3 regions of the Rhizobium sp. B230/85 genome follow, and region 1 is predicted to be linked to each of the others. Evidence: predicted binding sites of a transcription regulator. Region 1 holds the regulator's gene; each other region holds the start of a gene.
The links. Region 1 encodes LexA, which represses DNA repair genes until DNA is damaged. Its sites were predicted from a motif close to TGTTCNNNNTGTGTTCNG; they were not measured.
Positions count from the first base shown of each region.

Region 2: a site for LexA is predicted at 2,434-2,451, ahead of J5289_RS27035 (DUF3072 domain-containing protein). Genes of this name have one in related genera too.
Region 3: a site for LexA is predicted at 8,343-8,360, ahead of recA (recombinase RecA). Genes of this name have one in related genera too.

Region 1 covers NZ_CP072156.1:2,100,084-2,112,853, reverse strand. Annotated here, with positions in the region: gene J5289_RS10300 (septum formation initiator family protein) at 148-459, opposite strand; gene eno (phosphopyruvate hydratase) at 595-1,869, opposite strand; gene kdsA (3-deoxy-8-phosphooctulonate synthase) at 2,017-2,862, opposite strand; gene J5289_RS10285 (VOC family protein) at 2,859-3,743, opposite strand; gene lexA (transcriptional repressor LexA) at 3,909-4,628, shown strand; gene J5289_RS10275 (ComEC/Rec2 family competence protein) at 4,609-7,068, opposite strand; gene gltA (citrate synthase) at 7,370-8,659, shown strand; gene lpxB (lipid-A-disaccharide synthase) at 8,688-9,869, opposite strand; gene J5289_RS10260 (LpxI family protein) at 9,866-10,747, opposite strand; gene lpxA (acyl-ACP--UDP-N-acetylglucosamine O-acyltransferase) at 10,749-11,567, opposite strand; gene fabZ (3-hydroxyacyl-ACP dehydratase FabZ) at 11,564-12,031, opposite strand; gene lpxD (UDP-3-O-(3-hydroxymyristoyl)glucosamine N-acyltransferase) at 12,024-12,770, opposite strand, start outside.
Region 2 covers NZ_CP072159.1:74,165-78,161, reverse strand. Annotated here, with positions in the region: gene J5289_RS27045 (DUF1403 family protein) at 83-1,036, shown strand; gene J5289_RS27040 (SMC-Scp complex subunit ScpB) at 1,039-1,749, shown strand; gene J5289_RS27035 (DUF3072 domain-containing protein) at 2,093-2,194, opposite strand; gene J5289_RS27030 (MT-A70 family methyltransferase) at 2,710-3,288, shown strand; gene J5289_RS27025 (BglII/BstYI family type II restriction endonuclease) at 3,289-3,997, opposite strand, start outside.
Region 3 covers NZ_CP072156.1:2,379,008-2,391,777, forward strand. Annotated here, with positions in the region: gene J5289_RS11615 (FUSC family protein) at 1-1,674, opposite strand, end outside; gene J5289_RS11620 (hypothetical protein) at 1,720-2,262, opposite strand; gene J5289_RS11625 (NADP-dependent isocitrate dehydrogenase) at 2,493-3,704, shown strand; gene J5289_RS11630 (GNAT family N-acetyltransferase) at 3,784-4,230, shown strand; gene alaS (alanine--tRNA ligase) at 4,304-6,964, opposite strand; gene recA (recombinase RecA) at 7,128-8,216, opposite strand; gene J5289_RS11645 (carbohydrate kinase family protein) at 8,457-9,401, shown strand; gene J5289_RS11650 (pseudouridine-5'-phosphate glycosidase) at 9,448-10,374, shown strand; gene J5289_RS11655 (DMT family transporter) at 10,468-11,352, shown strand; gene cckA (cell cycle histidine kinase CckA) at 11,370-12,770, opposite strand, start outside.

The DNA of each region.
Region 1 (12,770 bases):
CCTGTGTGATAAGCATCGATCAATGGTGACGCGTAACATAGGGAAGATTAACAGATGCAGCAATGCCATAAACGCATGGCTAGTATTCGATATAAGTCACTGAAAAATAAATAAAATCTCCGATTAACTGAAATTCAGTTAATCGCGCTATTTGTTGAAGATGACGATTTCGTCGGCCTTGGAATAATCGAGCTGGTAACGGGCCTTTTCATCAAGCATGTCCTTGTCGAGCGATCCGTCGCTGAGCAGGGCAACCTCCTTTTCGAGGTGCTGTCGCTTGGCAACGAGATCGGCCAGATCCTTGGAGCGGGCCAGTCGCTGTTGCTCGAATACTTCGGTCGCCCGCAGGCCGTAATCGCCATGGACGCAGTGGTAGCCGAAATAGGATACGAAGGCGACGGTGATGGCTGGAAGCACCAGGTGACCAAGCCGCTTCTTCTTATGATATTTTGTCCACATGCCGTTTGCCCATACGCTGTACCCGTGTGAGCGACACTAGACGGCAGAGATTAACCGTCCGTTGACCGTGTTGCGAAATCGACTAAAAAACCGCGCCCGAAGGCGCGGTTGGTAGAAAAGCGAATGCGTCTGGTATCAGCCGCGCAGGATGGACGTGCCGGCGTAGCGGGCCTGCGGACCGAGCATTTCCTCGATGCGGATCAGCTGGTTGTACTTGGCAAGACGGTCCGAGCGCGACAGCGAGCCGGTCTTGATCTGACCGCAGTTGGTGGCGACCGCGAGATCGGCAATCGTCGAATCCTCGGTTTCGCCAGAGCGGTGCGACATGACGGCTGTATAGCCGGCCTTGTGGGCCGTTTCGACGGCGTCGAGCGTTTCGGTCAGCGTGCCGATCTGGTTGACCTTGACGAGGATCGAGTTGGCAACGCCCATCTTGATACCGTCGCGAAGGCGCGAGGAATTGGTAACGAACAGATCGTCGCCGACCAGCTGGGTGGTCTTGCCGGCCAGCTCTGTCAGCGTCTTCCAGCCTTCCCAATCGTCTTCGGACATGCCGTCTTCGATCGACAGGATCGGGTACTTGGCAGCGAGTTCGGCAAGGTATTCAGCCATGGCGCCCGGCTCCAGCGTGCGACCTTCGCCTTCGAGAACGTACTTGCCGTCCTTGAAGAACTCTGTCGCAGCACAATCGAGGCCGAGGTAGATGTCTTCGCCGGGACGATAGCCGGCCTTCTCGATCGACTTCATGATGAAGTCCAGGGCTTCCGGCGCGCTTTTCAGGCCCGGTGCGAAACCGCCTTCGTCGCCGACATTGGTGTTGTGACCCTGGGCCGACAGTTCCTTCTTCAGCACGTGAAAAACTTCGGAGCCCATGCGGACGGCATCGGAGAAGGTTTCTGCACCGACGGGGAGAATCATGAATTCCTGGAAGTCGATCGGGTTGTCGGCATGGGCACCGCCGTTGATGATGTTCATCATCGGCACAGGCAGAAGGCTGGCATAGGCGCCGCCGACATAGCGATAGAGCGGCAGGTCGGCGCTCTGGGCGGCGGCCTTGGCGACGGCGAGCGATACGCCGAGGATGGCGTTGGCGCCGAGGCGGGACTTGTTGGCCGTGCCATCCAGCTCGATCATCAGGTTGTCGATCTGGATCTGGTTTTCAGCATCGAGACCGCCGATGGCCTCAAAAATCTCGGTATCGACGGCTTCTACAGCCTTTTCGACGCCCTTGCCGTGGTAACGCGAGCCACCATCGCGCAATTCGACTGCCTCGTGGGCACCTGTCGAGGCGCCCGACGGGACTGCGGCGCGACCCATGCTGCCGTCTTCCAGATATACGTCGACTTCGACAGTCGGGTTGCCGCGGCTGTCGAGAATCTCGCGGGCGATAATGTCGGTGATTGCGGTCATGGCTGGTTCCTGCTCGCTGGTTATAATCGATTGAAATCTCTAAATCGAAGGCGTGACAATTACAATGCCATCACGCGCTTCGAATGAGGGAACGTCATAGCCGACTAAACCAAGATCATGTCAGCCTGTTGAACGCTCCCGCAGATGCTAGGCCTTGGCGATGGCGTCGAATGCCAGCAGCTTTTCGAGCAGCTTCGGCATATCTTTCAGATGCACCATGTTGGGGCCATCGGACGGCGCATGGTCGGGGTCCTCGTGGGTTTCGATAAACACGCCGGCGACGCCGACGGCAACGGCCGCGCGGGCAAGGGTTTCCACGAATTCGCGCTGGCCCCCGGAGGACCCGCCCTGGCCGCCGGGCTGCTGCACGGAGTGGGTAGCATCGAAGATCACCGGAGCGCCCATCGCCGCCATGATCGGCAGCGAGCGCATGTCGGAGACCAGCGTGTTGTAGCCGAAGGATGCGCCGCGTTCACAGAGCAGGATGTTCGGGTTACCGCTGTCGTTAAGCTTGGCCAGCACGTTCTTCATGTCCCAGGGGGCGAGGAACTGACCCTTCTTGACGTTGATGATGCGGCCGGTCCTGGCGGCAGCGACCAGAAGATCGGTCTGGCGTGACAGGAAGGCCGGGATCTGCAGGACATCCACGGTCTTGGCGACAAGGGCGCACTGCTCCTCCGTGTGGATGTCGGTGAGCACCGGGAAACCGTATTCCTTCTTCAGCTCGCCGAAGATCTCCAGAGCCGCTTCCAGCCCAAGGCCACGCTGGGCGGACAGGGATGTGCGGTTGGCCTTGTCGAAGGACGACTTGTAGACGAGCCCGATGCCAAGCGAGGCGCAGAGTTCCTTGAGCTTGCCGGCTATCGTGAAGGCATGATCGCGGCTCTCCATCTGGCAGGGACCGGCAATCAGCGAGAGGCGCTTGCTGTTGGAGAAAGTGACCTTGCCGGGGCCTTCGCCGGCGACCACGTCCGAATTTGTCGAATGGCTCATGCTGTCTCCTCGAAGGCAAACAATGCCCCCTGCCCGGGAGCGGCCTTCACCAGAATAGTGTTGCTCTTGCGTGTGTAGGTCACGCCGTTACCAGCCAAATGCGCTTCTGTCACGGAAAGATCGCGAACCGCAAAGACGATTGCCCGCCCCCGCAGGCCCGCATCTTCACCGGATGGCGCCGCCTCATAGAAGGCCTCCATCCCCTCGCCGCTCAAGATGTCGATTTCCACATTGGCTGCCGATGCTGTGATGCCAAAGGAATGCGGAGCGATTGCGGCACCATTGCCAACTTGGCTGATGAGCCCGGAAAACGCCTCCGGGCTGGCGCAGGACAGCACAATGCGCGAAATGCCGAGAACGCCGTTCGGATGCCTCTCCAGCGCGCTGCGATCCGTCGGCATCGCATTAATGCGCTCGCAGGTGAAAACGAAGAAATCCGGGGCACGCAAATCTGCGGCGAAAGCAAGGCGAAAGCCGGCAATCGATTCGGACCCGTCCGGCATGCGCATCGGCCTTTCGAACTCGAGGATCTTGCCGGCCGAGACCCCGCGGTCGCGAAAGCGCTGCTGGTCGCTTTCAGCATTGCCGGTTGCGAAGGCAATGGAGGAAAAACCATCGTCGCCGACGCGAAACCGGAAAGCCTGGTCGCGCGCGACGAAGACATTGCCGGCCAGCGCCGACGCCTCGCACTCCGAGAGACTGGCAATGCCGAGTGGCTCGAGATAGGTCTTGTCGGCGAAGAAAACGCAAGCATTTTCAGTACCAAAGGGATGCCGTGCATCGGCAGCGACAGTGAAGCCAAGCTTGCTCAGCCGCTGGCGCGCAGAGGCTATATCGCAGGTCGGCAGGACCAGATGGTCGATTGGATAGGCTGCTGTCATGGTTTGTCTCCACCCTGCGAAGCCGTCAGCGACGGCAGCGCGACATGATCTTCCAAAAATGCGATTATTCCAACGGCGTTCACAAAGATTTAGTCACTTGCGGAACACATATGGAACATATAGTGTCCGTTCTGGCTTTGTTTCGCACTTGGAGCACGAAAAACGATGTTGACGCGCAAGCAACAGGAACTGCTTCTCTTCATTCACGAACGAATGAAAGAGTCCGGCGTGCCGCCTTCTTTCGATGAAATGAAGGACGCGCTGGATCTGGCGTCGAAATCAGGTATCCATAGGCTGATCACGGCACTGGAGGAACGCGGCTTCATTCGCCGCCTGCCGAACCGGGCGCGTGCCATCGAGGTCATCAAGCTTCCCGAGGCCTATAACCCGAATGCGCAGCCACGGCGCGGCTTTTCGCCGAGCGTCATCGAAGGCAGCCTTGGCAAGACGCCGGCGGTCGCCGCAGCGCCGACAAAGCCCGCAGTCGACGACCGCAGCGGCTCCGTCTCGCTGCCGGTCATGGGCCGCATCGCCGCCGGTGTTCCCATCGCCGCGATCCAGAACAACACCCACGACATCATGGTCCCCGCCGATATGGTCGGCGCCGGCGAGCATTACGCGCTCGAAGTGCGAGGCGATTCGATGATCGAGGCCGGCATCTTCGACGGCGATACGGTCATCATCCGCAATGCCAGTACGGCGAGCCCCGGCGACATTATTGTCGCCCTCGTCGATGACGAGGAAGCAACGCTCAAGCGCTTTAGGCGCAAGGGTGCCTCCATTGCACTCGAGGCAGCCAATCCGGCTTACGAGACCCGCATCTTCGGCCCGGACAGGGTAAAGATCCAGGGGCGACTTGTCGGACTTATCCGCCGGTATCACTGACCGGTGACGTGGCATCGGTACCGGTGAAGGCCGGCTTTCGCCAGTCATAGGCTCGATGCCTCTCCCATGGACGGTCAAGGGCGCTGAACGCGGTGATGAACTTTGGCTCAGGAGATATCAAGTTGACCTCGATGGAACCTGTTTTGCGTAGCGATGCGCCGGTGTAGAGCACTGCACCGGACCGACAGAGATCAAGGCGAAGTTTGACCGGCGTGATGACAATGTCGGCGGTATCGCAGGCCGGCCCCAGATAAGCCGCATCGGAGATAGTCACCAGCATCGCGCCCGTCTCGAGCATGGCAACGCACCAATCGCGACCATGGCAGGCAAACCCGCCGTCGACCGCATTGTCCAGAGCAGTTTCCATTGCTGATCGCAATGTGGCCTGATGCTCCGCATCCATACGGGTCGAGGGGCGGCCACGAACGGAATGGGGCGGGGTCGAGTTGTCCGGCGGCAGCATTTGCGGCGGCGTATCCTCTGACACCGGCAGGGCTCGCTGCCATTGCTGATAGATGAAATCCGGGGGGCGCTCACGATTGCGCTCGAGTCTCCCCTGCCGGAACATGGCGACCAGTTCGCCATCCTCCGAAATCAGCAGTTCCGATTTCTGGAGAGACGGTTGGAAGGCGGCAAAAGTCACCGAGGCCGCAATCAGCAACGCGCCGGCATGGCGCATGGGCGTTCGCAGCACCGTCATCAGCATGAAGCCGGCAATGATGGTCGGGAAAAGTCCGCTAGGCAGGCGCGCGAAGGGCACATTGCCGCCCCATGCAGCCACCGTCTTTGCGATGACCATGACGATATCAAGTCCCCAACCGGTGACAAGCCAGAACACGCCGTCGAGGCCGAAGGGCATCATCAGCATGGCAAGCATGCCGACCGGCATGACGATGAATGACACCACCGGCATGGCGGCGAGATTGGCAACGAGGCCATAGGTCGCCAGCCGGTGAAAGTGTTCGATCGAGAAGATTGCCGTCGACGCGCCGCCGATGAACGACGTCATGGCGATGCCGGTGAAGAAGCGGCTGACCGCCCGCACCGGCATCGGTGCCCGGAAAGCAGCAAACCGCCGCTCGCGGGGCGGACGTCGCTTCCATAGCGAATAGCCGGATACAAGGGCGATGGTCGCCGCATAGGACATCTGGAAACTCGGGCCGAGGATCTGCGACGGCGAGAGCACTAGAATGGCGATAGCCGAAAGGGCGACATTGCGCAGGCTGAAGGATGGTCTGTCGAACAGCACCGCGACCAGCATGATCGCCATCATGATGAAGGCCCGTTCGGCCGATACACCGAAGCCGGAAATGAAATAATAGGCGGTGACGGTGATCAGCGCACCGACGGCTGCAATTTTCTTGGTCGGAAAAGCCTGCGCCAATCCGGGAAACAGGCTCAGTGCATGCCGGAGGCCGACATAGAAGATACCGGCCGACAAAGCCATATTCAGTCCCGAGATGGCAATGATATGAGCGAGGCCGGACACTCTTAGGGCATCCGTCGTTTCAGGCGAAATCGCCCGACGTTCGTCGTTGACCAGCGAAGCCGCGAAGGCGCCGGTGTCGCCGGGCAGGATCGAGCGGATTCGGTCGCCGATATGGCCGCGCAGCCCAGTCAGCCAGCGGTCGGTCCTTTGGAGCGTCGTTCGCTCGCTGGTGTCGTCGACGCTGGCCATCATCAGTTGCGGCGTACCGTAGAAGAAACCGTTGGCACCGGTGCCTTCGAAATAGGCAGTGAAGGCAAAATCGTGGAGGCCGGGCAGCGCCGGGCCGGCTGGCGGGCTCAACCGGGCCCTGCCCTCAACCACATCTCCGAGTTCGAACGGTACATCCTGGCCGCGCACGAGAAGGGATATCTGCTCCGGTGGCCGCCGAACGACAGGCGCGTCTGTCGCCAGCAGATCCAGCACGTAGCGCCACCGCCCTTTGTCGTCCACTTCGCGGCGCTGAACCTGACCGGTGATGGTGGTAGTCACGGGCGAGTCCAGCATGATCGTCGACGCTCGCCATGTCTCCCATTCAGCGAGAAGCATGCCGAGCAGGCCCAGCGCCGCTGCGAACGCCAGATGCCGCAACGTTGGGCTCAGATTGTGTTTCAGGAGGCAGACGGCGGCGAGCACCAGGAAGACCGCCGCAATGCCCGTCACCGGCGGATTGCCCGGAAGCTCGAACCAGATTATGGCTCCGCAGCCGATGTAGACGGGCGCAAACAGCATTGCGCGACCGTGGGCGGCCTCTTCGGCAATCATCCCCGCGGTTGCGATTCGCCACCCGTTGAGCGAAAGGGCAGCGCGCTTCGGCCACGGCACGGCGTGTTGCGTGCGGGCAGGCATCCGTCCAAGCTTGGCAACGGCGTTGACAGTAGCGCGCGAACGCTCGGCGAGGCCGAGAAATACCTGGCGATGACCTTGCCTCTCGCGCGCGTCCAACTCTGCCATTCGCCAGTCAGCCCCGCTCGCAATCTTCAAGCCCAGGGTATTTTTGCAACCTTTGCTCGAACAATTCAACTGAAATCGATTGAAATGCGTCCCGCGGGAACGTCGCTTCTGGAATGCCGCAGATCGGGCTTTAAAGGCATCGCAGTCATGGCGGAGGCGCTGCCCAAAAGTTGATACCGCGATGCACAAATACCGGTCAGGGTAACTTGGCATTAGCCTCTGGATCATATAGCTAATCTTTAGACGCTTAACCCTTTGGTGCTTTTTTAAGGCACCAACCCGCCAAATCTTGGAGGCTCTCATGACGGAACAAAGCGCGAAACTGACCTGGGGTGATAAGACTGTCGATCTGCCGGTGAAGGCCGGTACCATCGGTCCGAGCGTCCTCGACATTGGCGCACTCTACAAGAATACCGCTTCCTTCACTTACGACCCCGGCTTCACCTCGACCGCATCGTGCGAATCCAAGATCACCTATATCGATGGTGACGAAGGCGTTCTGCTGCATCGCGGCTACCCTATCGAGCAGCTGGCCGAAAAGGGTGACTTCCTGGAAGTCTGCTACCTGCTTCTCTACGGCGAACTGCCGACGGCTGCGCAGAAGAAGGATTTCGACGACCGCGTCGTTCACCACACCATGGTGCATGAACAGATGACGCGCTTCTTCACAGGCTTCCGCCGCGATGCACATCCCATGGCTGTGATGTGCGGTTGCGTTGGTGCGCTGTCGGCCTTCTATCATGATTCAACCGATATCACGGATCCGCACCAGCGCATGGTGGCGAGCCTCCGGATGATTGCAAAGATGCCGACGCTTGCCGCGATGGCGTACAAGTATCATATCGGCCAGCCTTTCGTGTATCCGAAGAACGATCTCGACTATGCGTCGAATTTTTTGCGCATGTGTTTTGCGGTTCCTTGCGAAGAATTCGAAGTCAATCCGGTTCTTGCCCGTGCGATGGACCGCATCTTCATCCTGCACGCCGATCACGAGCAGAACGCCTCGACATCGACGGTCCGTCTTGCCGGCTCTTCGGGCGCAAACCCATTTGCCTGTATCGCGGCCGGCATCGCCTGCCTCTGGGGCCCGGCCCATGGCGGCGCCAACGAAGCTGCACTGATGATGCTGCAGGAAATCGGCACCGTCGATCGCATCCCTGAGTACATCGCCCGCGCCAAGGACAAGAACGATCCTTTCCGCCTCATGGGTTTTGGTCACCGCGTCTACAAGAACTACGATCCGCGCGCCAAGATCATGCAGAAGACGATGTACGAAGTGCTGGAAGCAACCGGCAATGCCGGCGATCCGCTAATGCAGGTTGCTTTGGAGCTCGAAAAGATTGCTCTGAACGACCCTTACTTCATCGAAAAGAAGCTGTATCCCAACGTCGACTTCTATTCGGGCATCACCCTGCGGGCACTCGGTTTCCCCACGGAAATGTTCACCGTGCTGTTCGCACTCGCGCGTACCGTCGGCTGGATTGCCCAGTGGAACGAGATGATCGAAGATCCGCAGCAGCGCATCGGCCGTCCTCGCCAGCTCTACACCGGCGAACCGAAGCGCGATTACACACCGGTCGACGGCCGCTAAACGCCTTAGACTTTATAAAAAAACCCGCTCAGGAATGGGCGGGTTTTTTGTTGTCCAGAAGTTCGAGCACAATGGATGCTGCCTTTTCTCCGGGCGGTGTCTCCGTCTGCATCCGGTCCCAAACGAGGTCGAAACCCTCGATCATCGCGCGCCGCTGCTGGGTGTCGCTCGACAGGCGCTCGAGCCAGCGGGCCAACAGGCCCGGCAGCAACATCTCGTTGATCTGCTCCGGCACGATGACATAATCGGCAACCAGGTTGGGCAGCGCAGCGGTCCAGGTCTTTATCCGCTTGTGCAGCAGCTTGACGATAAAATCCGTGCTGTACGTCGAAATGACCGGCACACCGGTCAAGCCGAGTTCCAGAATCACCGTCCCCGACGCTGCCATCGCTGCGTCGGCTGACGCGAAGGCCTGCCACTTGGCGGCAGTACCGATGACGATCTCGGGCTTGATCTCCCAGTCGGCGACCAGCTTACGAACCAAATCTTCGCGCCGGGCAACTGTCGGCATGACGAATCGCATGCTTTTATTACGCCGGCTAAGTTCATCAACAGTCTGGCGAAAGAACGGCATCAGGTTATTTATTTCGGAAGACCTTGAGCCGGGTAATAATATTATGGTCCGCGTGTCGTTCGCGTCGAGCGGCGGACGGGCGGCGCGCTGCCGGCGCGCGTAGACCAGACCGGTATCTGTCACCAGGCGGTGACCGACGTAGGTCGTCGGCGGGCCGCCGAGACGTTTCATGACTTCCGGCTCGAACGGCAGGACAGCCAGGACGTGATCGACGTAAGCGAGCATCGCTGTGGCACGATATTCTTTCCAGGCCCAGACGCTCGGGCAAACATATTGGACGATCGGCAGGTCGGGCAGCGCCTTGCGGACCCGCTTGGCCACCCGGTGGGTAAAATCCGGGCTGTCGATGATGACGAGGATATCCGGCCTTGCGGCGATGACGGCCTTTGCCGTTTCGCCGATAAGGGCAATCAGCCGCGGCAACTTGGCGATCACCTGGGTGAACCCCATCAGCGACAGTTCGGAGAAATCGTAAAGCGACTTTAGTCCTTGCGCCTCCAGTCCATCGCCACCGACGCCTACGAGCTCGAGCGGTCGCGTCGTCTGCAGGCGCAGGGCGGCAACGAGATCGGCGCCCAGCAGATCGCCGGAGACTTCCCCGGCAATGATGGCGACCTTCAGGGGCGAAGTGTTCACTGGATGCCTCCGGCAGTCAGGCCGCGATCGATACCGAACAAAAACAGGCCGGCCTCATTGGCAGCGTCGATCGTCGCCTTACGCTCCAGTATCAGCGCACGCCCGGCCTCGACAGCAACGCCACCGAGGCCAGCTGCCTTGGCGTTGAGGATGGTCGATACGCCGATGGAGGGCAGATCGGCGCGCAGGTCCTGCTGCGGCTTACAGAGCTTCACCAGCACGCCCCGGCGCCGGTGCGATATGCGGCCGGCTGCCCGAAGGCCTGCGACGCGCTCGATCATCTGGTCCGTCCCCTCGACGCCTTCGAGCGCGACGATGCGTCCGCCGACGCTGACGGCGCCCTGTCCGACGTCCAGCATGCCGAGTGCATCGGCGGCCCTGGCTGCTTGTTTGATGTCTCGCATGTCATCCTCGGACGGCGCGTGGCTGCCGAGCGTGCCGGTTGTCGCAAGCAGATCCGGTGCGATGTCGTGCGCGCCGATGACCTTGCGACCTTTGACCTCGAGCAGGCCGATCACCATCTTCAGCACGGTATCGTCGCCGCCGGACAGCAGCGTTTTGACGACGCCCGGCATTCTGACCAACGATTGCCAGGTTGGCCGTATCTCGCGCCATTCCGGGCGTCGGGCAACGCTGCCCGACATCACGATACGGCGCACATCGTAACGATCGAAAAGCGCCTCGAATCCCTTGAAGTCACCGACGCCGAGCAGCGCGTGGTCGTAGTCGCTCCAGTCGCGGAGAACCTCGTCCTTCAATACGACGATGACCGGGTTTTCGCCTGCCTGTCGGGCGGCCTCGGCGAGGTAGGCTGGCAGAAAGCCGCTGCCGGCGATGATCGCCAGGCGGCCCTTGTCGTCGTTCCCGCTATCGTTCACGTCAGTTCTTGTTGCCGCGATGCGGCGACGAAAGGGCGCGATCGCTATCAGCGGCGATAAAGTCGAGGATTTCCATCACCTCGGCGCAGTCGGCAAACTCGGTGCGGATTGCAGCCGCATTTTCGCGGATCGAACCTTCGCCCTCGAACACCGCCTTGAAGGCGCGACGGACCATATGAATGATCGGCCGCTCGATACCCGCACGCGTCATGCCGACAACGTTAAGGCCGCCCAATATCCCCGGGTTTCCGTTCAGCATGCCGTAGGGGATGACATCGTAATTGACCGCCGAGAGACCACCGATGAACGCCTGGCGGCCGATGCGGGTAAACTGGTGCACGGCACAGCCTCCGCCCAGGATGGCGCGGTCGCCGATCACCACATGGCCGGCAAGCATGACGTTGTTGGACATGATCACGTTGTTGCCGACCCGGCAATCATGGGCGACGTGCGAGTTGGCGAGAAACAGGTTGTTGTTGCCGACGATCGTCTCGCCGCCAAATTCAGCGGTGCCGGCATTCATCGTCACGCCCTCGCGGATCGTGCAGTTGTCGCCAACCGTCAGGCTGGTGTCCTCGCCGCCGTGATGGACACTCTGCGGATCACCGCCGACGACCGCCATGGGAAAAATTTTGCAGCCTTTGCCGAGGGTCGTGCGGCCGGTGACAACAGCATTGTTCAAAAGCTGGACATTGTCACCCAGCACGACCTTGTGTCCGACGAAGCAGAAAGGCCCGATAGAGACGCCCTCGCCCAGCACGGCGCCATCTTCGACGATGGCCATCGGGTGGATAGTGGCGCTCTTTGCTATGCCGCTCATGATTCTTCCTTGCGCACGATCATCGCGCCGATATCGGCCTCAGCAACCTTGGTGCCGTCAACTTTTGCATCACAATGAAACTTCCAGATATTGCCACGCTGGCGCTGTTTCGCAACGTGAAACTCAACGCGGTCGCCAGGCACGACCGGCTTGCGGAAGCGCGCATTATCGATGGTCATGAAGTAGACGAGGCTACCGCTCTGGCCTTCCTTACGGGCGCAGATAGCGCCGGCTGTCTGCGCCATGCCTTCGATCAGCAGGACGCCAGGCATGATCGGCTGATCCGGAAAATGCCCAGTGAAATGCGGTTCGTTGGCGGTGACGTTCTTGATCCCAATTGCGGAGTTGTCGCCATCGATCTCGATGATCTTGTCAACGAGGAGAAACGGATAGCGGTGCGGCAACAATTTCATGATCTCGAGGATATCGGCCGATCCGAGCTCGGTCCCGGGGTGATCAGTCATCCTTGCCATCCCGTGCCTTCTTGCGGCTTCCAATCTTAGCCATGGTCTCCGCCATCTCCCTTAGAAAATCCTTGATCGGCCGCGCCGGAACGCCGCCGTAGCGACCACCAGGCGCCAGATCGAATATAACGCCGCTACCTGCAGCAAGTTGCGCACCGTCTCCGACATGGATGTGACCGGCAACCCCGGCCTGTCCGCCAATCTGTACGCCGTCGCCGATGCGAGCGCTGCCTGCGATGCCGACTTGGCTGACAATCGCTGTGTGGCGCCCTATGCGGACGTTGTGGCCGATCTGCGCCTGATTGTCGATCTTCGTTCCTTCGCCGATGACGGTGTCGTCCATCGTGCCCCGGTCGATCGTCGTGTTGGCGCCGATCTCGACGTGATCCTGGATGATGACGCGTCCGACCTGGACGATCTTCAGCATGCCCGCCGGACCTGGCGCATAGCCGAAACCATCCTGCCCGATGCGCGCACCGTTATGAATGATGACGTTGTTGCCGACATAGGCACAAAGAACGCTGGCCCCAGCACTGATCGAGCAATTCCGGCCAATCTTGACGCCAGCGCCGATAATGGCACCTGCGCCAATCTGCGTCCCCGCGCCGATCTCGGCATCTGCCCCGATAACCGCCATCGGTTCGACCAGCACGTCGGCCTCGAGCCGTGCCGTGGGGTCGACAAACGCGGCAGGTGATATGCCGCTCTTAGCTGTTCCGACGGTTACAGCGCGCATTGC
Region 2 (3,997 bases), on a different replicon from region 1:
GACATAATACCGCAGAGACGGGCGGTGCGGTTTATGGCAAAATCTGTAGCCACAACCGCGCGTATGACTTACCATCTATCGCATGGATTCGCTCGCACCTCCTACCGCCAACACCTCCACTTGGTCGCCCCGCTTGCCAAGTTGGACGCGGCCGCGAACTCAGGACATGACGGAATCCGACGCCGCCTTCGCCGCCGGTATCGCCATGAAATCGCTCGACGATCTGCTCGACGCTGACCCTCCTTGGCTTGGCTGCTGGCGGGACCGCCTTGCTCTCAAGTCGGCCGCCGTGGCTGCCAGGATGGTCGGCCGCAACGAGGATGAGAATGCTATTCGCGACGCGGTTTCGCTGACCGCCGCGGAAGATGATCCCGGGCCGGCCGGCAAGCTATTTTTGGCGATACGATTGCTGACGCGCCAATCCGGGACAATCACTACGCCATTGGTTAAGGAGCTCTGCGCGCTGCTGGGGATCCGCTCGGACAATGCTCTTGCCTCAGTCCCGGATCTCGTCGATACCGCGATACAGTCCGGGCGCGCGGCACCCCTCGCGCTGGCCGATTTGATATCGGCTATCACGACCGCTCGCCCGGATGCTGAGGTGTTGGCCGTGGGGCTGGCAGACGTTGTGCTCTCGCGAAAACTTAGCTGGCCGAAACCGGTACCGTTGCTGTTACCCGAACGCTACGGCCCAGCTTTTCGGACGATCGGCGGCAGAGGCCGCGTCCGACCGGACGAGCCGGCTTATCCAAAAGCGATCTGCCTGGCGCTGGTCGATCGCGTGGACGCGGCCCTTCGCTCCGCCGTCGAGATCGATCGACGTGCAGCACGGCTACTGACCGTGGCGCCGAAGCTTCGCACCAAGGGTGCGGAGCCCGTCATCCGGAGATTGCTAACCGAAGACGCCGTGCCGGCGTCGGTGCCCGGCAGCAACTTATCCCGTTGGGCGGCGAACCGGCTGTTCGAGCGGCTCGAAAATCTCGAGGCGGTGCGCGAACTCTCCGGCCGCTCCACCTTCCGGATATTTGGGTTGTGACGATGGCGGGAGCGAGCGGGGCCAAGACCACCGGCAAGCGTCAGGCGAAAGAGCGACACGACGTGTTCTTCGATCGCGAGCTCGAAGACCTGCCATCGGAGCTGCGCTGGCGGGAATGGATGCTGCGGATCGAGGCGGTGATCTTTGCCTCGGCCGAGCCGGTCTCCGGCGAGACGTTGGCGCGGGTTGTCGGCAAGGACTGCAGCATCGATTTGCTGATCGACGATCTCATCGAGGAAATGCGCGATCGGCCGTACGAACTGGTGTCGGTCGCCGGTGGCTGGCAGCATCGCACCCGGCCGCGGTTCGCCGAAACGATCCGGGCTTCGTCGGCACCGACGCGGGGAGGGGCGGCGGCGCTGTCGGAGTTTGAGGCGATGGTGCTGATGGCGGTGGGCTATTTCCAGCCGATTACGCGTGGTGAGCTGTCGAAAATCTTCGGCAAGGAGGTCAGCCGCGACACCATCGGTAGTTTGCGTGGTGCGGGTTTCATCGGCTCTGGGCCGCGCAGCCCGACGTCAGGGGCGCCTTATACCGTTGTGACGACCCCGCATTTCTTGTCTGCGTTCGGCATGGAGACATTGCGCGACCTTCCGAACATCGAGGCGCTTGAAGACGCCGGTCTGCTGAGCAGGCAACTTGTGCAACGTGGCATTGACGCCGCACAAACCGGCGGTTCCCAGGAGGACGAGGACTCGTCCTTTATTGGGTGAGGTCTGCTGACTCCGACCGCTTTGCCATCAGCATAGGACTGAGGATCATGGTAGTCGACGCTAATGCAATCGAGAGACCGAGCTACACCAGTACAGTATCGGCATAGTGGTCTTCAATGCCGGCAATGGCGGGCTCGAACCGCAGTGCAGCGGCATCGAGAGCATTTCCCACATCGGAGGTGTCGACCTCTATTCCGGGAATGCTTGTCGGGATCGTTCACCAAGCTTCAGGTCTGACATGGTCTCGTCCTTTCGGTTGACGATCGAAAAGTTTTGCAGCGCACAGAACTTCCGTTGCAACCTCACGCTCGCCAGAAATCGATCGGTTTCACGAGACCACCTCTCACTTCAGGTCGAGCGCCTGTTTGAGGTCGTTGATCCGTTTCGACGCATCAGCCTTCGTCAGGTCCTCGGCATAGCCGTCGCGATGATGCGCCTGGTCCACCAGCGTCTTCAGTTAGGACCAAGCGCATCATCGCCCCGTCGCCGCTGACCCAGTCTTCCGTGATCTTCGGACTCGGTCTGCAAATTGTTCTTGACCGCACGCTAGCTCCCTTGCTGATTCTGGATAGCGCGGAGCCTTTCGTCGGTCGTCTCTTCTCCTCCGCGGGACATACCTATATGGCTTCGTGACAGAAAATTGATTGACAATCACAGAGGGGACGGTTGACGCGAATCGCAATTAAGAACAAATAAAGAACCTTGGATTAGCGTGCGCGAGCAGTCTGCGAACGCACACTCAATCTGGGGACCGGCTCGAAAAGGGAATGTCCGGCGCAAGCTCAATATGCTACGTCGAGATAACCGCCAATATCATGGCTCGATCGTTTGCTCTAAGGTAAACAGATCAATGACAGCCACGGGAATAAGGAGATTTTCTTGCTCAAGCGTACTGACGAAACTCCATCTCCTTCACACGACTTCCTCGACTTCACCGCCGGCCGAAAATTCAAGACCATCATGGCCGACCCGCCGTGGCAGTTCATCAATCGCACTGGTAAGGTTGCACCGGAGCACAAGCGACTTTCCAGGTATGGAACGATGGCGCTCCCTGAAATAATGGCGCTGCCTGTTGCCGAAGCCTGCGCCTCGACCGCTCATTTATATTTATGGGTTCCGAACGCACTTCTCCCCGAGGGCCTCGAAGTGATGAGAGCGTGGGGCTTCCAATACAAAAGCAATCTGGTCTGGCACAAGATCAGGAAGGACGGAGGCTCGGACGGTCGTGGCGTTGGTTTCTATTTCCGCAACGTCACTGAATTGATCCTGTTCGGTGTCCGTGGCAAGAACGCACGTACTCTTGATCCGGGCCGATCACAGGTGAACTACCTTAGCTCACGCAAGCGCGAGCATTCGCGCAAGCCGGACGAGCAGTATCCGCTTATCGAAGCCTGCTCACCGGGACCGTACCTTGAAATGTTCGGCCGCGGTGTTCGCAAGGGGTGGACGACCTGGGGTAATCAAGCCGATGAGACTTACGAACCGGACTGGAAGACATACGGATTCAACTCAGCCACCGACCGTATGGCCGCAGAATAATCAGTCTGTAGCGTCGGCAATTCCTTCAGCGACCAGATTTTCGTCCTCGCGCTCGATGTCTTCGAGTTCGAGGTTCTCGTCAAATGTGACAATGGCTGAAGGCAGGCCGACCAAAACGAGTGGGCATGGATTGCCCACGCCGCGGTGAACTCTGTCCTCGAGCTTCGACCAATGGGTCGTGGCCTGCCCGTATTTGTCCGACACGAATTGACCAGCCCATGCTTCCTCGTACGACTGGCCGACACGCATTCGTCGGTCGACCTCCCGGTTCTGCCGGGCCGTGCGGCTCATTCCGAATGCCGTGACGGCGTCATGTGAGTTCAGGCCTCGCTCGGTGGCGAAGCGCTGCACCATAGCCCTCAGTTCATCCTGCATAGTCGTTCCGCGGGTGATGATGACCCCGACTGAAATAGCCCCATCGGCATGAAGACGCTTAAAGTTTTCAAGATCGCGATCGAAGAACGGATCCTTGTTATTCCATTCAATCTCGGCAGCTACCACGCCCGGGCCGAAAGCTTTTACGTGATCAATTTCGTGTGAGATGGCCTCTCGCGCCACGCCATTGATTCGCTTCTCGACGGTGAAGTTCATCTTAGTCCATCCACGCTGCGCAAGCGCGCGGCGAAGCCGCTGCGTTCCCTGAGATTCCCCACCGCCGGAACCAACAATTTCTTCAATAGGAATCGATAGCGCACCGATGGTCTCCTCC
Region 3 (12,770 bases), 280 kb from region 1:
GTCGCGGTAGGCGGCATCGAGGTTTTGCGACAGGCGGATCAGCTCGAGGCCCGGACCGCTTCCGCCGGCGGCATCGAGCAAAGCCCGGAGCACATCGAACCACCTGGCCAGCGCCCCATCCAGCACGCCTCGCGTCTTCGCTGGAAAGACCAGGAAGGCAACCGCCGCACCGGCCGTCGCGCCGATGATTGTTTCTCCGATACGTAGTTGCAGCACCTGTAGCGTCAGCGCGCCCGTCATGCCGTAGACCAAACATAGAACGATGGAGATGAAGAAGGTCATGGCCCCGTAGGACACCTGGATAAAGTAGAAGCCGAGAAAGATCGACACGACCGAAAGCAAGATGGCAATAGCGGTATGGCCCGCTACCACCAGCGCCAAGGCCATGCCGACGGCAATCCCCAGCACGGTGCCCATCGAGCGCTGAAACGCCTTCACAGCCGTATCGCCGCGCGAATTGGTGTTGGTGAACACCAGGAACGCCGTTAGCACCGCCCAGAACCAGCGCTCGCGGGACAACAGCAGACCGAAGACCATGGCGATGCCGGTGGCCAGCGTGATCTGCAGTGCCGATCGCATGGCGGCATCGTCGAGCGACAGTTTTGGCCACTTGATGACCGTGCGCGCGCCGTTCGCGCCGGCGATATCGCTGAAACCCGTCATGCGGCCGAGAGACAGGGTTTCCGTCAGCGCATCGCGGGCGTCCCGGAGCCAGATCATCGCCCGCATCGTCTCGGAACTGCGCTTGTCCGCCATCGTCTCGAAGCCATCGGTCTCGCGCTCTAGCAGGGCGTCGTCATGGGCAATAACGGCGTGCACCAGCGCAAAGCTCGGCACGGCGCTCTGGCTCATCATGATGGCGCTTTCCGCCGCCAGATGGACGTCGAAAAGCCGCATGGAGATATCCACTGCCGGTGTATCGCTGGCGAGTGTACCGCTCGCCGGCGTATCGACGGCGGGTGCATCGTCGGCCGGCTTGGGAATGAAGCTCTCCGCCATCAGCACGACGTCCTTCAGCCTCTCCTCAGCCTGGAGCAGCGCGCGATGCTCGGTTTCCGATATCCGCCCGTCGCGAACGCTCACCGCAAGTTCGATCAGCATCTGGTTGACCCGGCCGAGCACGCTCTCCAACGCCCGCAACAGGTCCTTGCGCCAGTCATCCGGCAGCAGGACGGAGCGCACGCCGTGGGCGACGAGCGACGAGACGACAGAGCCCATTGCCACCAGTGGCATCTCACCCAGCCGGGGCTGGAAATAGGCACCCATGAAATAGGACATGAAGGCGAACATGCCCACCGCATTCCAGCGCACGCCAAGCGCCCTCACCCAGCTTGCGGCAAAGATGATGGCGAGGAAAGCGACATCGCTGATGTAGCGATGGTCTGCGAGCAGCGCTGCCAGTATGACGGCCAGCACGCTGGCCAGGCAGCCGATCAGCCGTGTCACCAACTGTTCCGATGGACGCTTGTCGCGCACGGTGAAGCCGCCCTGGATCGACAGAAGTATCCCGAGTGCATAGGCGACATCGGGCAGCGGCACAATCGTTGAATGGATGACGAAGAGAATGCTGAATGATAGCACCACGGTCAGCGTCACCCGCGAGGCCTGTCGCAGCCGCGAAAATGCCGGGTCGTTGGCGGCCAGCCAATCACGAAACCGATGGGCGATGTGCATCAGGATCCTTCGTCGTTAAACGCATCGCCAGCCTGTGGCGTCAGGCTACGGCTGCTTGGCGATATCCTGCATGGCGGCCTTGAGGGAACTCGGCTTCCCACTGTCGTCCGTCGTCAGGATGTCGTCGACCACCGGTTTTCCGCCTTCGGTCAGAACCTCGAAGCGAACCTCCGTGAAGGCATCAGACGCTGCAGCGTCCTCGGCGCCCATGCAGCGCGACTTCTGGAACCGCGCCACCACCTCGGTCTTGCCGCCCGATACGGCCCCGGGAACGATCGTCACGTTCTCGAGCGGACAGGCATCCTGGCTGCCGACAATGACGTCGTAGTCGAACGGCGAGATGCCGTCTTCCGTCGCCGGATAATTCTGGGCGGCCTGGTAGCCACGGATGAAATCGGCGCTGAACAGCTGCCGCAGGTGCGACGCATCGAACATGTCCTGCCAGTCGCTGTCGCCGCCGGCCCAGTTGGCCACCGTCGCATCCATGATGGTCTTCACCGGAGAAACGGCAGGATCTGCGGCGAAGGCGCCGGGCGCCTGGATCAACACAAGGGCGGCGATGAGGTATGCAGGCAGCGATCGGGGCATGGCAATGTCCGTAAACACACAAAATATCATTGTAAAAATCGGCTATATCGGCGAGCCTTACAAGCGCCTCGCACTAGAAAAGCGGTGATTGGCCGGGCAGATTTGACGCGCAAAAAGGCGAATTCTGCACCCTTCCCGACTTTGCCTCGGCGCCCCGCGGTGCTATAGCGCTTGAGACTTCAAGTCCAACACACAGGGCCGCCCGGCCATAAGCAGAACGAGGCAGATATATGGAAAAGATCAAGGTTGCAAACCCCGTCGTCGATCTCGACGGCGACGAGATGACCCGCATCATCTGGCAGTTGATCAAGGATAAGCTCATCCTTCCCTACCTCGACCTCGACATCCAGTATTACGATCTGTCGGTCGAAAATCGCGACGCCACCAACGACCAGGTGACGATCGACGCCGCCCACGCCATCAAGAAATACGGCGTCGGCATCAAGTGCGCGACGATCACTCCGGACGAAGACCGCGTCAAGGAATTCAACCTGAAGCAGATGTGGAAGTCGCCAAACGGCACGATCCGCAACATCCTCGGCGGCGTCATCTTCCGCGAGCCGATCATCTGCGAAAACGTGCCGCGCCTCGTTCCCGGCTGGACCAAGCCAATCGTCGTCGGCCGTCACGCCTTCGGCGACCAGTACAAGGCCACCGACTTCAAATTCCCGGGCAAGGGCAAGCTGTCGATCAAGTTCGTCGGCGAAGACGGCGCCGTCATCGAGAAGGAAGTCTACGACGCGCCGGGCGCCGGCGTGGCCCTCGCCATGTACAACCTCGACGAATCGATCCGCGATTTCGCCCGCGCTTCGCTGAACTACGGCCTGATGCGCAAGTGGCCCGTCTACCTGTCGACCAAGAACACAATCCTGAAGGCCTATGACGGTCGCTTCAAGGATATCTTCCAGGAAGTCTTCGACGCTGAATTCAAGACCCAGTTCGATGCTCTGAAGATCACCTACGAGCACCGCCTGATCGACGACATGGTCGCCTCGGCTCTCAAGTGGTCCGGCGGTTATGTCTGGGCTTGCAAGAACTACGACGGCGACGTCCAGTCCGACATCGTCGCCCAAGGCTTTGGCTCGCTCGGCCTGATGACCTCGGTGCTGCTGTCGCCAGACGGCCAGACCGTGGAAGCAGAAGCAGCCCACGGCACCGTGACCCGCCACTACCGCCAGCACCAGAAGGGACAGGAGACATCGACGAACTCGATCGCCTCGATCTTTGCCTGGACACGTGGCCTCGCACACCGCGCCAAGCTCGACGACAACGCGGCACTCGCCAAGTTTGCAGCGACGCTCGAAACCGTCTGCGTCGACACCGTCGAAAGCGGCTTCATGACCAAGGACCTGGCCCTGCTCATCGGCCCCGACCAGCCCTGGCTGTCGACGACTGCTTTCCTCGACAAGGTCGATGAAAATCTCCAGAAGGCAATGGCATAAGCCATTATCTTAATGTGATCGGCAGACGGCGGGGACTTCCCCCGCCGTTTCCATATCTGCAGGCCGGAGACCGGATCCGATGACCAACACCATTCGTCCGCTGGAGCTTGACGACCGCGCCGCCTGGGAGCCGCTCTGGCAGGCCTACCAGCGATTCTACAAGGTCGAGATTCCGCCGGAAACAACAGACCGGACATGGGCGCGATTTCATGACCCGAACGAGCATATGCAGGCGCTCGGCGCTTTCGATGACTTTGGCCGCCTGGTGGGCATCGTCCACGCCATCTTCCACCGCTCGACATGGATGCCGGAATGGACCTGCTATCTGCAGGACCTCTATGTCGAGAACGACCAACGCGGCAAGGGTACGGGTGCAGCCCTCATCGAGGCCGTGGCGGACCTTGCCCGGGCCAATAGCGCCGGTCGCCTGTACTGGATGACCCACGAAACCAATACCGCAGCCCAGCGCCTCTACGACCACATCGCGGCACGATCCGGCTTCATCCAGTATCGCAAGGCCCTATAGCAACCCATTGTAAAACGAAAAACGGCGGAAGCTGATCGCTCCCGCCATTCCAAATCTCAAATCTCAGGACTGGTCAGCCGGCGAGTGCTGCTGCAACGGCCTCGATCGCCTCGTCGGCCTTGGAGCCATCGGGACCGCCGGCCTGCGCCATGTCTGGCCTGCCGCCGCCGCCCTTGCCGCCAAGCGCCGCAGACGCGATGCGCACCAGATCGACCGCGCTGAAACGGGCGACCAGATCTTCGGTCACCGCCACCACGGCGCTCGCCTTGCTATCCTCGGAGACGCCGACGAGGACGACGACGCCGGAGCCGAGGCTCGTCTTGCCTTCGTCCGCCATGCCCTTCAGATCCTTCGGATCGACACCGGCGATAGCCCTTCCGAGGAACTTGACGCCGCCGATATCGCGCACTGCATCGCCGCCATCGCCCTGCCCGCCGCCCATCGCAAGCTTGCGCTTGGCATCCGCGAGCTCACGCTCCAGTTTGCGGCGCTCGTCCATCAGGGCTTCGACGCGGGTGACGACCTCGGCAGGCTGCACCTTCAGCGCTGCTGCCAGAGCTTTGACGCGGTCATCCTGCTCGGCCAGATAATCGCGGGCCGAAACGCCTGTGACGGCCTCGATACGGCGCACGCCGGCGCCGACGGCGCTCTCCGAGAGCACCCGGATCAGGCCGATCTGGCCGGTCGCCGTCACATGCGTTCCGCCGCAGAGTTCGATCGAATAGGGCTTGGCAGCCTTCTCGCCGCGCACCGCCGTGCCCATCGACACGACGCGGACCTCATCGCCGTATTTTTCGCCGAACAGCGCCATCGCGCCTTCGGCAATCGCATCGTCGACGCTCATCAGGCGCGTCGATACCGGCGCGTTCTGAAGCACGATCTCGTTGGCCATTTCCTCGACAACCTTCAGTTCCTCGACCGACATCGGCTTCGGATGCGAAACGTCGAAGCGAAGGCGCTCGGGCGCCACCAGCGAACCCTTCTGGGCGACATGGGTGCCAAGCACCTCGCGCAGCGCCTCGTGCAGCAGATGGGTCGCGGAATGATTGGCGCGCAGCCGGCCGCGGCGATCATGATCGACCGTCAGCACAACGGGGTCGCCGACCTCAATGGTGCCGGTGGCAACGGTTGCCACATGGGCAAACAACCCGTCGCCGCGCTTCTGCGTATCGGACACGGTGAGCTTGACGCCCTCGCCTGCAATCACACCGGTATCGCCCATCTGGCCGCCGGACTCAGCGTAGAAAGGCGTCTGGTTGACGACGATCTGCACCGTCTCGCCATCGGCAGCGCTGTCTAGAGATACGCCATCGCGGACGATCGCCTGGATTACGCCTTCGGCCGTCTCGGTGTCGTAGCCCAAAAATTCCGTCGCGCCGTTCTTGTCCTTCAGTTCGAACCAGACGGTCTCCGTCGCCTTGTCGCCGGAGCCGGACCAATGGGAGCGGGCCTCGGCCTTCTGGCGGGCCATCGCATCGGTAAAGCTGGCGACGTCGACGGCGATGCCGCGCTCGCGCAGCGCATCCTGCGTCAGGTCGAGCGGGAAGCCGTAGGTGTCGTACAGCTTGAAGGCCGTCTCGCCATCGAGCATATCGCCCTTGCCCATGGTGGCGGTTGCGTCGGACAGCAGCGACAGACCACGGTCGAGGGTCTTGTGGAAGCGGTTTTCCTCAAGCTTCAGCGTTTCCGAAATCAGCGATTCCGCCCGCACCAGCTCAGGATAGGCGCGGCCCATCTCCTGCACCAGCGTCGGCAGCAGCTTGTACATCAGCGGATCGCGGGCACCGAGCAGTTGTGCATGGCGCATGGCGCGGCGCATGATGCGACGCAGCACATAGCCGCGACCTTCGTTTGACGGCAGCACGCCGTCGGCAATCAGGAAGGCCGACGAGCGCAGGTGATCGGCGATGACCCGGTGGCTGGCCCGGTTATCGCCGATAGCCATCACGCCGGTTGCTTCCTCGGAGGCCTCGATCAGCGCCCGGAAAAGATCGATGTCGTAATTGTCGTGCTTGCCCTGCAGCAGCGCCGCAACGCGCTCGAGGCCCATGCCGGTGTCGATCGACGGACGCGGCAGGTCGACCCGCTCGTCCTTTGAAAGCTGCTCGAACTGCATGAAGACGAGGTTCCAGATCTCGATGAACCGGTCGCCGTCTTCGTCGGCGGAACCGGGAGGCCCACCCCAGATATGGTCGCCATGATCGTAGAAGATTTCCGAACAAGGACCGCAAGGGCCGGTATCGCCCATCGCCCAGAAGTTGTCGCTGGTCGGAATGCGGATGATGCGGTCGTCGGACAGGCCGGCGATCTTCTTCCAGAGGTTAAAGGCATCATCGTCCGTGTGGTAGACCGTCACCAGCAAGCGCTTGGCGTCGATATCGAATTCCTTGGTGATCAGGTTCCAGGCAAGCTCGATGGCCTGCTCCTTGAAATAATCGCCGAACGAGAAATTGCCGAGCATCTCGAAGAAGGTGTGGTGGCGGGCGGTGTAGCCGACATTGTCGAGGTCGTTGTGCTTGCCGCCGGCGCGAACGCATTTCTGTGCCGAGGACGCTGTCTTGTAGGGGCGCTGTTCCAGCCCCGTGAAAACGTTCTTGAACTGCACCATGCCGGCGTTGGTGAACATCAGCGTCGGATCATTGCGCGGCACGAGCGGGCTCGACGGAACGATTTCGTGCCCATTCGTCTTGAAGTAGTCGAGGAAGGTCGACCGGATTTCATTTACGCCGCTCATGCTATGCCCTTATCGCTGCCGTCGGCAGTCCCCATACAAAATCCACTGGCTTTTATCGCTCGCTCTCGATCCTGTCCAGCCGCACTAACGAAAGCGGCCGCACATCCCGAAAGACGTGCGGCCGGCAGCTTGAACCTACCCTTCGACCTTGCGGTCGGGACCGTTACATATCGGCAGCAACATCGCCGTCGTTGGCATCGGGACCGCCGTTCACCAGCAGCTTGTCGGCGATCAGGCCGGCACTCTGGCGCAGCATCGTTTCGATCTCCTTTGCCAGTTCCGGATTGTCGCGCAGGAAGATCTTGGCGTTCTCGCGACCCTGCCCCAGGCGCTGGCTGTTATAGGAGAACCAGGCACCTGACTTCTCCACGATGCCGGCTTTTACGCCGAGATCGACGAGTTCGCCGGTCTTCGACACGCCTTCGCCATACATGATGTCGAACTCGACCTGCTTGAAGGGAGGCGCCATCTTGTTCTTGACGACCTTGACGCGCGTCTGGTTGCCGATGACCTCCTCGCGATCCTTGACGGCGCCGATGCGGCGGATGTCGAGGCGAACAGAGGCGTAGAATTTCAGCGCGTTACCGCCAGTCGTCGTTTCCGGCGAACCGAACATCACGCCGATCTTCATGCGGATCTGGTTGATGAAGATGACCATCGTGTTCGACTTCGAGATCGACGCGGTCAGCTTGCGCAGCGCCTGGCTCATCAGGCGAGCCTGCAGGCCTGGCAGGCTGTCGCCCATTTCGCCTTCGATTTCAGCCCGCGGCGTCAGGGCCGCAACGGAGTCGATGACCAGCACGTCGATGGCGCCGGAGCGCACCAGCGTGTCGGTGATCTCGAGCGCCTGCTCGCCGGTATCGGGCTGCGAGATCAGAAGGTTCTGGAGGTCGACACCGAGCTTGCGGGCATAGACCGGGTCGAGCGCATGTTCGGCGTCGACGAAGGCGCAGATGCCGCCCTTTTTCTGGGCTTCGGCAATGGTCTGCAGCGCCAGCGTCGTCTTGCCCGAGCTTTCCGGTCCATAGATCTCGACGATACGCCCCTTCGGCAATCCACCGATGCCAAGTGCGATATCGAGGCTCAAGGAGCCCGTGGATACTGTCTCGATCTCGACGATGCTTTCATTCGAGCCGAGCTTCATGATCGAGCCCTTGCCGAATGCCCTCTCGATCTGAGAGAGTGCGGCTTCGAGCGCCTTGCTTTTGTCCACCGATTTTTCCTCTACGAGCCGCAAACTATTCTGTGACATGAGATCCACCTTTAGGTTATTGAAGCCGCACAGGCAACGAAGCAGTTGATGTCGTTTTTGTACTTGATTTGTTCCGGTTCCGCAAGGGGCCTTCAAATAATTGAAACAAAAAGGTAAAATGACCTTTGTTCTATATTTGTTTTCCTTTTTTGTCGCAAAGGCTTAGGCGATCCTCAGCAGGCTTTGCGGGGTTCGCAAATGCGGGTCGATTCGGCTCTTTCGAAATGACCGGGGCTGGGTATGTCTAGGCAGATTCTCGTGCTCGGCGGCGCTCACATCGACAGGCGTGGCCGCATCTTCGGAGAGACCGATCCAGGCGCCAGCAATCCGGGCGCTTGGTTCGAGGAACCGGGCGGCGGCGGCTTCAATGCGGCCCGCAATCTCGCCCGGCTTCACCACGACGTGCGGATGGTCTCGCCACGCGGCGGCGATGCTCTCGGCGACATGGTGGCATCTGCGGCTCGCGAGGCGGGTGTCGACGACCGCCCGTTCGTCTTTCTCGATCGCACAACGCCGAGCTACACGGCGATCATCGAAAAAGACGGAAACCTGGTTATCGCGCTGGCGGATATGGAGCTCTACAAGCTCTTCAGCCCTCGCCGCTTGCTGATCCGCGCCATCCGCGATTCATTCGCATCGGCGGACCTCATTCTCTTCGACGCCAATCTGCCGGCCGAAACACTGGCTGCGATTGCCCGCAAAGCGGTCGATCTCGGCAAGCCGCTGGCAGCCATTGCCATCTCCCCGGCCAAGGTCGTGCGCCTCAAACCCTGCCTTGCCGATATCGACTATCTGTTTCTCAACCAGTCGGAAGCCGCCGCCCTCACCGGCAGCAGGCCGGACGATCCGCTGCAGTGGGTGAGCCAGTTGCAGGCCCTTGGTCTCAAGGGTGGCGTCATCACGCGAGGGCAGCAGCCTCTCGTCGCCTTTGACGGCCGCATCACCCTTACCTTGGAGCCGCCAGCTGTGGACGACGTCGCCGACGTCACCGGCGCCGGCGATTCGCTGGCGGCCGGGGTGCTTTCGGCGCTGATGGACGGTCTCGATCTGGCGGAGGCGGTGCGCCACGGCGCTGCAGCGGCTGCCATCACGGTTCAGTCGCCGTTTGCAACGGCCGCCAATCTGTCGCCGCAGCATCTTCGTCAGGTTCTCACCCTTGTCGGCGCGCCCAAAATACTGTCATGAAGCCCCATCCCGCCCATCAAACCCGCACACTCAGGTGGACAAGACCATGACCAAACCATTTTCCGCTCTGTTGCCGATCTCATATTCAAGTGAAGTCGCCGCCGCCAAGGCACGTGGCGCACCGATCGTCGCGCTCGAATCGACGATCATCACGCACGGCATGCCCTATCCCGGCAACATCGACATGGCTCGCAGCGTCGAGGCTATCATCCGCGAGGAAGGTGCCGTGCCGGCAACAATCGCAGTCATCCACGGAACGTTGCACATCGGCCTTGAACCGGCCGAGCTAGAGAGCCTCGCCCAGACCACGGACGCGATGAAAGTATCGCGCGCCGACCTAGCCTTTGCAATTGCGGAGCGCCGCACCGGGGCAACCACGGTTGCAGCCACGATGATTGCAGCCGCGCGGGCCGGCATCAAGGTGTTTGCCACCGGCGGCATCGGTGGTGTGCATCGCGGCGCCGAGACCAGCTTCGATATCTCGGCCGACCTCGAGGAGCTGGCACGTACCGGCGTCATCGTTGTCTGCGCCGGCGCCAAGGCAATCCTCGATATCCCGAAGACGCTGGAAGTCCTGGAGACCCGTGGTGTTCCCGTCGTCACCTTCGGCAGCCCGGAATTCCCTGCCTTCTGGTCGCGTGCCTCCGGCCTGCCAAGCCCGCTGACGCTGAACAGCCCGGCGGCAATCGCCAATTTCCAGACTGTGCGCGAGCAGCTGGGTATCGATGGCGGCATGCTGGTTGCCAATCCCGTGCCGGAGGAAGACCAGATCGAGCGCGAGGAAATGGAGATCTACATCGAGCGCGCGCTCGACAGCGCCGAGCGCGAGGAAGTGGTCGGCAAGGCCGTCACGCCCTACCTGCTCAGCACGATCTTCGACATCACCGGTGGTCGCAGCCTGAAGACCAACATCGCGCTGGTCGAAAACAATGCGCGGCTGGCTGCCGAAATCGCCGTCGCTCTGGCGGATTAGGCAGAAACGTCGTTCACCGAAGCTGCCGCGCCGATCTCCGGCGCGGTTTTTTGTTTTCAGGGCTGCAGCAGGAAACCTCCCGTGCCAGATATCATGCCTCCAGCCGCCACAGGGCCGCGCGACAGCCGCATACCGCTTGCAGCCCTGATACTTGGCGGCGCTGCCATCGGCGGCTCGCCGATTTTCGTGCGCCTGTCGGAGGTCGGTCCGCTTGCCACGGCGTTCTGGCGTGTAGCGCTGGCGCTCTTGCCGCTTCTTCTCGTCTCACTCGCCAGCCGCCGGAAATCGGCCGTCCAGCCGCGTAATCTATCCGAATGCTTCATGCTGGTGCTGCCGGGCCTGTTCCTCGCCACGGATCTCGTCACCTGGCATCTGTCCATCCACATGACGTCCGTTGCCAATGCGACACTGCTCGCCAATCTGGCGCCGATCTTCGTTGCCGCCATCGGTTGGCTGTTCCTCGGCGCGCGCATCACCAGGCTGTTCCTGCTCGGGCTGGCGACGGCGCTGGTCGGCATCGTCACGCTGAAGGGCGGCCTTTCCGGTCTTGCGAACGGCGATCTCAGGGGAGATGGCCTGGCAACGGTCGCAGCGCTGTTCTACGCCGGATATATTCTGGTGATCGGCAGGCTCAGAACCCGGTTCGACACGCTGCAGATCATGGTCTGGAGCACGGCCGCCGCAACCATCTGTCTTTTCCCGGTGGCCCTCATGATCGAGGGCGTCATGCTGCCACCAAGCCTGTTCGGCTGGCTCATGCTGATCGGCCTCGCCTTCATCAGCCATGCCGGCGGCCAGGTGGCGATTACCTATGCGCTCGCCTACCTGCCGGCCGCATTTTCATCGCTGACGTTGTTGCTGCAGCCGGTGGTCGCCGCGGTACTGGCCTGGGCGCTTCTGAGTGAGAGCATCGGGCCACTGCAGGCCGTCGGTGGCGCCATCGTGCTGGCCGGCATTCTGATCGCCCGACGCGGCTGAAGCGCCACGCTTGCCGATCAGCTGTCCAGCATCTCGCGAACGGCGACAGCCAGTTGCTTCAGCGAAAACGGCTTCGGCAGGAAGCCGAACTTCGAATCCGCCGGCAGGTTGCGCGCAAACGCATCCTCGGCATAGCCCGAGACGAAGATGAACTTCATATCCGGATAGATCTTGCGCAATTCGCGCAGCAGCGTCGGCCCATCCATTTCCGGCATCACCACGTCGGAGACGACGACATCGACCTTGCCTTCGAGTTCCTCGAGAATTTCCAGCGCCTCGACGCCGGACCCAGCCTCATGCACGGTGTAGCCGCGCGTTTCCAGCATCCGCTTGCCGCCGCGCCTCACGGCCTCCTCGTCCTCGACCAGAAGCACGACGGCCGATTTGCCGGTGAGGTCTGCCTGCTCGACGTCTGCAAGTGCGGCGCCCTCGCCCATCGGCGGGGCATGCGGCGCTTCCTGCGGGCTTTCGCCGGGCAACAGGATGTCCATCACGTGGCGCGGCAGGAAAACGCGGAAAGTGGTGCCCCTGCCAACCTCGGAATCGGGCTGGATGTAACCGCCGGACTGCTTGACGATGCCGTAGACCATGGCGAGCCCGAGGCCCGTGCCCTTGCCAACATCCTTGGTGGTGAAGAACGGCTCGAAGATCTTGTCCATGATTTCGGGCGCGATGCCAGTGCCGTTATCGGTGACTTCCACCAGCACCATGTCCTCGTTCGGCAGGTAGGCCGAGTTGAACGCCGCCATGTCGTCCGCTGCGACATTTCGGGTGCGCAGCAGCAGCGTGCCGCCATCCGGCATTGCATCGCGGGCGTTGACGCAGAGGTTGATCAGCACCTGCTCGAATTGCGAAAGATCCGTTTTCACCGGCCAGAGATCGCGCCCGTAATCGACCTCCAGCTTGACGCGGGTGCCCGACAGCAGCCGCTCGACCAGCATACGGAGATCGCCGATGACATCGGTCAGGTTGATGATCGTCGGGCGCATCGTCTGCTTGCGCGAGAAGGCCAGCAACTGGCGCACGAGCACGGCCGCGCGATTGGCGTTGCGCTTGATCTCCATCAGGTCGGCAAAGCTTGCGTCGGCCGGACGCGCCTGCAGCAGCAGATGGTCGGACGACAGCAGGATCGCGGTCAGCACGTTGTTGAAATCGTGGGCGATGCCGCCGGCAAGCGTACCCACCGCATTCATCTTCTGCGTCTGCGCCATTTGCGCCTCGAGCGCCTTCTGCTCCGTCACCTCGACGGCGTAGACGATGGCAGCCTCTTCCGGCGCCTCGTCGCTCTGCTCGATGACCGCATTGATATAGAAGCGGAAATGCCGTGTCTCATCCTTCGGGTTGCGGGAATCGATCGACGGAATATCGCCCTGCCGGTCCTTGGCAGCGGCAAATGCCTGCGCCAGCAGCGGCCGCTC